2 regions of the Halomonas shantousis genome follow, and region 2 is predicted to be linked to the other one. Evidence: predicted binding sites of a transcription regulator. Region 2 holds the regulator's gene; the other holds the start of a gene.
The links. Region 2 encodes sigma-54, which starts transcription at its own class of promoters, with help from an activator protein. Its sites were predicted from a motif close to TGGCACNNNNNTTGCTNT; they were not measured.

Region 1: ACYQ12_RS13770 (HAD-IIB family hydrolase) is a predicted target of sigma-54. The motif match lies at 1,555-1,572, and genes of this name have one in related genera.

The regions. Positions count from the first base shown of each region.
Region 1 covers NZ_BAAIER010000002.1:2,879,428-2,882,836, forward strand. Annotated here, with positions in the region: gene ACYQ12_RS13765 (glycosyltransferase family protein) at 1-604, opposite strand, end outside; gene ACYQ12_RS13770 (HAD-IIB family hydrolase) at 608-1,480, opposite strand; gene ACYQ12_RS13775 (2-dehydro-3-deoxygalactonokinase) at 1,736-2,650, opposite strand; gene ACYQ12_RS13780 (2-dehydro-3-deoxy-6-phosphogalactonate aldolase) at 2,647-3,333, opposite strand.
Region 2 covers NZ_BAAIER010000002.1:2,542,143-2,545,551, reverse strand. Annotated here, with positions in the region: gene rapZ (RNase adapter RapZ) at 1-493, opposite strand, end outside; gene ptsN (PTS IIA-like nitrogen regulatory protein PtsN) at 502-975, opposite strand; gene hpf (ribosome hibernation-promoting factor, HPF/YfiA family) at 985-1,293, opposite strand; gene ACYQ12_RS12260 (RNA polymerase factor sigma-54) at 1,377-2,810, opposite strand; gene lptB (LPS export ABC transporter ATP-binding protein) at 2,965-3,409, opposite strand, start outside.

The sequences.
Region 1 (3,409 bases), 340 kb from region 2:
GCAGCATGGGCGTGATCATCAGCCGCGCCACCCGACCGTTGAGCTTGCCGTCCGCGATACGCGAGTAATAGCCCTTGCAGAACTCGTAATTGAACTGCGGATGCGCGACGGGATAGATCAGCCGTGCCAGCAACCCCCGGTCGTAGGTGATGATGTCGCAGTCATGTAGCGCCACCGCCTCGGCACGCCCCGAGGCCAGCACATAGCCGCTGCAGTACCAGACATTACGCCCCTTGCCGGGCTCGTGAGGCGAAATCCCCATGTCCTCGAGCTCGGCATCCAGCGCCTTGAGGCGCGGGCCGTCGTTCCACAGAATGCGATGATGCTGAGGCAGGCGTGAGAAAAACTCGCGCGCGTAGAGAAACTGCTCGCGGTCGGCGCGGTCCAGGCCGATGACGATTTCGGAGAGATAGGGCACCCTGGCCAGCTCATCGACGATATGCGCCAGCGCTGGCCCCTCCAGCTCGGAAAACAGTGACGGCAGGATCAGGCCCATGGGACGGCGTTTGGCAAAGCGGACCAGATCGGCCTCCAACGCCTCCACCGGCCGTCGAGTCAGGTTGTGAAAATCGGTAACGATTCCGTTCTGATAAAAGTCGCTCATGGCTCAGGCTCCCTTGGATGTCATCACAGCCGCGAATTCCCTCTCCCACCAGTAGGACACACCCTCGGCCCAGCCAACAGGTCCCCGTTCCCGGGTACGGTACACGCTGTCCGGCTTGCCCAGCGACATCGGATGGTCGTGACGACCTCGAATCAGTACCGCACGATCCACGGCCTCCAGCAAGGGGATATCGTTGGGGCCATCCCCCAGCCCCAACGTCATGGGGACATGACCACGCAACGCCGTGAAACGCTCCATCAGCCAGTGTACCGCCTGCCCCTTGTCGACCGCGCCCATGACATGCCAGAAGCGTCCGCCCTGCGTCAGGCGCAGGTCGTCGGCTTCCAGGATGCGGTGAAAGGATGCCAGGCTCTCCTCGTCTCCCTCCCAGATCAGCGGTTCGCTTCCCTCCCGCTGGATGGCCAACTCCGCGCGATCGCCTGGCAATCCTGTCAGCGCCATGACCTCATCAAGCGACATCTCGCCCATGCCGCGAAAACGCAGTCCCAGCCGCTCCCGCAGGACCCGCAAGCGTTGGCGGATGAAGGCGACGTCCACCCCCGGCATCTTGATCGTCATACCGTCCGGTGCGGCGGGATCGCGGTCCAGCCGGGCATGCTGCCAGGCAGGCGGCAGACCGATGACGGCGCCATTTTCGGCAATGAAGGGACATGCGGTAAGGCCCAGCTCCTCGCGCAGGGTGAGCAGTTCGGCGCTGGTCTTGCTGGTGGTGGGAATGACGGGAATCTGCTCGGCCGCCAGGCGCTCAAGCCAGGGGGCCGCCGGCTGCCAGTCGTAGGTATCGTGGTCCAGCAGGGAGCCATCGAGATCGGTGAAGACCAGCAGTGCGGCCTTGTGCTGGGACAGTTGCATCATCGTGTCACCTTCATTGGGCTTGCCCCATCTGTATGCATTGCACCCGCCCGAAACGGGCGCCTCATACAGGGAAGGTAGCACGTACCATGCCATTTCCATGCCTGAACCGGTTGGCGGGTTACAGGCACGCCGCCAGGGGGCATCTCACCCAGGTCGCATTGGCATGGGGACCAAGTCCCGCACCATTTCGATGCAATACGGTGCGGGGATATTCGCCAGGCCGAAGCCCTGATGTCACGTTCAAAAGCCCTGACGTCACGTTCGAGAGTGGCGAGCGACAGTCTGCAAGCCGGCCAGGGTGGCAGCATCGCTGTCGAAATAGGTCACCGCCAAGCCTGCGGCCTCCAGTGCCAGGGTGTAGGGAACCCGCAGACTTTCGGCACCGACCAGTATCACCGATGTCAGGGCCGGACGCGCCTCGCGCATGGCGCGTACCTCCTCGCCGATGACCACGCCTGACAGGAAACTGCCGACCTGTTCAGCGGCCAGCCCGGCATACAGATGGCGGCTGCGCGCCTCGAACAGCGCATGCAGCATCCCGCCGGGGCAGCCTGCCCGCGCCAGGCCCTGACAGAAGGCCGCTTCATCGAACGGCGCATCCGGGCGAGCCGGCTCACCCGGCAGCGTATGAAAACGCACGGCGTGATACAGCTCCCCGGTCATCACCGTGGTGAAGTCGACCAGACGACTCTTCTCGAGCCGCGCCCACTTGCTGTGCGTTCCCGGCAGACAGCAATCAGCCTCGCTGACATCGGCCAGCGTCAGCGCACCGAACGCCTGAATCTCCTCGCCGCGCATGACGTCGACATGCTCCGGCGTGACGACCTTCACCCCCGGAACGATCCAGGCATTGGCCAGCCCCGGGGCCGGCACGATATGCGCCGCCAGATCCGCCGCGGTGACCGGAAGATCAAGCTGCGGTGCCTCCGACCAGCCGCGCTTGGAGCCGACCATCCCCGCCAGGTAGACCGGGACCTCGCCATTGGCGCGCCAATCGCCCACCTGCGCTTCGCAGTAGTGGGGAAACTCTGCGGTGGACAGGGAACGCAGGCCGGCATCCGAGCGGCGACTGTCGAGACATTCTCCGCTCTGCGTATCGACCAGAAAGGCGCGAAAGTTGCTGGTTCCCCAGTCAATGGCGATCAACCGCTGCGCCGAGCCCGCACTCATTGATCGCCCTCGTGCTCGAAGTGCGTCGACAGGGTGGCCAGCTCCTGTAGCCGACGCCATTCGGCCACCAGCTCGCGGGCGATCCCGCCTATCTCGGCGGAGGCGTGTCCCGGCATGTAGAGGTTGCTGCCGAAGCCGAAACCGCCGATACCGACACTATGCCACTCGCTCATGTTGTCCTTGTTGACCCCGCCCACGGCCAGCACCGGCAGGTCGGCAGGCAACACGGCACGCAGATCCTTGTAGTAACCGCATCCCATCCTGGCCGCTGGAAACAGCTTGAGGCCCCGAGCGCCGGCCTTGGCCGCCGCGAACGCCTCACTCGGCGTCATGCAGCCGACCAGCGGCGCCAGGCCATGCTCGACACCGGCGCGGATCACCTCGGGGTCGGTATTGGGTGTGACCATCAGCGGTGCCTCGAGCTCGGCAAGACGTCTGACATCCTCGGTCGTCAATACCGTGCCGGCGCCGAACACCACGTCATCAGGGCAACGCTTGGCGATCTTTTCCAGGCTCTGCCAGGCGAAGGGAGAGTTAAGAGGCACTTCGATCATGCGAAACTCCGCCTCGACCAAGGCATCGAAGACTTCCTCGATCTCCTGCGGATGGATACCCCGTAAAATCGCTACCAGTGGCAGTTCCTGCATGGCCGCTTCCAGCGCGGCACGGCGTGTATCGTTCATAGCTTCCTCCAAGGTTTTCAAGGCTCACCGATGCGGCCAGAGCCTTTCGAGCGAAGGTCGGACCGAGGCGTCCAGC
Region 2 (3,409 bases):
GCGAGCGTCCGGTGTGACGTGCCACCTGCTCGGCGATACGGCCCCGCAGGTCGTGCACGGAAAGGTTGGAAGTATCGATGATGAGATCCGCCAGATGACGGATCGGCGTCAGGTAGTGCTGCTCATGCTCGATGGCTTCGGCCAGGCTCATCTCGCTATCCCGGGTCAACGGATGGCGCCGTCGGGTAGCCGAGTAGCGTTCCAGCAGGATCTTGGAATCGGAGGTCAGATAGACGACCTGGCTATGGATGCCGCGTTCGCGGATACCTTCGAGCAAGCCGGGAAAACGCTCCAGCGACTCGGGCAAGTTGCGTGCATCGATACTTACGGCAATGTTGCTGCGTGCCGGTGGCGCGGATTGCAGCTCGCCGATCAACGCCACCAGCAGATTGGCGGGCAGGTTGTCGATCGCATAGTAGCCGAGATCCTCGAGAGCCTGCAGGGCGACGGATTTTCCTGAGCCGGAGCGGCCACTGATAATGACGAGCTGCATGGGATTTCCTAACGGCCGGTATCGGAGTGACGTATCGCATCGATGAGGATGTCGTGGAGCTCACGTTGACTTCCCGCCTGGCGCAGCTTCGTGCGGGTCGTGGCGTCGTTCATGACCCCGGCGACCTGGGCGAGCAGCGCAAGATGCGTATCGTCGGCTTCCTCCGGCACCAGCAGGACGAAGATCAAGTCCACGGGCTCGCCATCGATGGCATCGAAATCGATGGGAGTCTGCAGGCGAAGGAAGCCGGCAATCGGTGTCTTGCAGTGCGGGTTGCGTGCATGAGGGATGGCGACGCCGTTGCCGATTCCGGTACTGCCCAGTCGCTCGCGACCGATCAATCGGCTGAAGACCTCCTGACTGTCGAGACTGGGGGTATTCTGGGCGATGAAGGTGCTGAAGAATTCCAGCACCCGCTTTTTACTCCCCCCGGTGACACCGAACAGCGTGCGCTCGGGGGGTAGGATATTTTCCAATCTCATGATAGGGAGTTAGCGGGCACTGGTGCCTTGGGCACGTGCCTGAGCTTTTTCCTTGTGTTTGACCAGTTGGCGATCGAGCTTGTCGGCCAGCGCATCGATGGCCGCGTACATGTCATTATCCTGAGCTTCGGCATGCAGGTCTGCGCCGGCGACATGAAGCGTGCAGGCGGCTTGTTGTCGTTCCTTCTCGATGGAGAGCGTTACCTGGGCGAGGGTGATGCCGTCATAGTGACGCGCCAGGCGCGCGAGTTTTTCATTCATATAGTCACGCAGGGCGTCACTGACTTCAACATGATGGCCGGTGATGTTGACTTGCATGGCACGCTCCTTTTCCAACGGGTGCCATTTGATTGTAATCCTTTTTATGCTGCTGCATACCCCTTCGCTTGGGTTGGGCCACGTCAGGCGAGACGCTTGCGTTCGCTGGATGAGGGGATGCCCATCGCCTCGCGATACTTGGCGATCGTGCGGCGTGCCACCTTGATGCCGTCCTTGGCCAGCAGGTCGACGAGCTTGCTGTCGGAAAGCGGCTTGCGTGGCGGCTCATCGCCGATCAATTTCTTCAGGCGGGCGCGAATCGCGGTGCTGGAGTAGGCGTCGCCCTCCCCATCCGAGCCGCCCACATGGCTGGAAAAGAAGTACTTGAGTTCGAAGACGCCGCGAGGGGTGTGGATGAACTTCTGCGTGGTGACCCGCGAGATGGTCGACTCATGCATGTCCACGGCCTGGGCAATGTCGGCCAGTACCAGGGGCTTCATGGCCTCTTCGCCGTGAGTCAGGAAATCGAACTGGCGGGTCATGATCTCGCGACCCACGCGAAGGAGGGTGTCGTTACGACTGGACAGGCTCTTGAGCAGCCAGCGGGCTTCCTGCAGATGCTGCTTCATGAAAATGTTGTCGTCGCTCTTGTCGGCACGGCGGATCAGGGCGGCGTAATCGGGCTGGATGCGAACCCGGGGCAGCGCCTCGGGATTGAGTTCGATGCGCCAGCCATCCCGACCATGGCGAGCCACGAGATCGGGGATCACGTAAGCGCTGCTGCTGTCGTCGAAGGCCTGACCCGGCCGGGGATCGAGCGCGCGGATCATGGCGATGACCGCGTCGAGTTCGGCATCTTCCAGGCGTAGCCGTCGCTTGAGCTGTTTGCGGTCATTGCCGGCCAGCACGTCGAGGAACTGGCGTACTAGGCGCTTGGTCTGGGGCAGCAGCGGCGTGTTCTCGGGCAGGTTGCCAAGCTGCAGCAACAGGCATTCGCGAAGATCCCGTGCGCAGACACCGGTAGGGTCGAACTGCTGTATCCGCATCAGGACCTGTTCGGTATCGTCGAGCTTGAGCGCGTCGAGACCCTGCTCATGCAGCCCTTCGGTCAGCTCGTCCAGCGGCACGCTGAGATAGCCATCGCTGCCTACGGCGTCGATCAGACTCTCGGCGATCGCGCGGTCCCGTGGCGAGAAGTCGGCCATGGCCAGCTGCCAGTTCAGATGGTCCCGCAGGCTCGTACCGGCGGCATTGCGATCGAAATCGGGCCCGTCTTCACCGCTGCCCGCCGGCCCGCTGGCGGCCGGGGCCGCATCCTGGAATGTGTCCGACCATTCACTGTCCAGAGCCAGCTCATCGGGAATGTCGCTGGCCCACTCGTCTTCCGGAGCCTCGCTGACTTCCTGCTCGCCAAAGGCCTCGTCGAGTTCCAGCATGGGGTTAGCCTCGAGCGCCTGCTGGATTTCCTGACGCAGATCCAGAGTAGAGAGCTGGAGAAGCTGAATCGCCTGCTGGAGCTGGGGAGTCATGGTCAGCTGGGTGCCGACACGAAGCTGCAGCGTAGGTTTCATGGCCATGGTGATGTGGGGTCACTTGCCGTTGATAAATAACATACGTTATCTGCGTGGAGCATGACATGCAAGCGGTAAGCAACAATCATGCCACGCAGGATTGTATGGTGGTATGTCATTGACTGGCAAGCGGAAGCTTCCGGTAGTGTTCGGAACGCCGTTAAAGGCGGAATTCGTGGCCCAAATAGACGTCGCGCACCCGCTGGTTGGCCAGGATCGCTTCGGTACGACCCTCGGCGATGATGCGTCCGTCACCGACGATATAGGCGTTATCGCAGATGTCGAGGGTTTCGCGCACGTTGTGATCGGTGATCAGTACGCCGATGTCGCGGTCACGCAGCTGGCGGATGATGCCCTTGATTTCGCCCACCGAGATGGGGTCGACTCCTGCGAAAGGTTCATCGAGCAGTATGAAGGCAGGCTCGGTGGCCAGCGCGCGGGCGATTTCGACCCGACGGCGTTCGCCACCGGAGAGGCTCATGCCGGCATTGTTGCGGATGTGGCCGATGTGAAACTCTTCGAGCAGCTCTTCGAGGCGTGCCTTGCGATCGGTCTTGCCGAGCTCGGAGCGGGTCTCGAGTATCGCCATGATGTTATCGGCCACC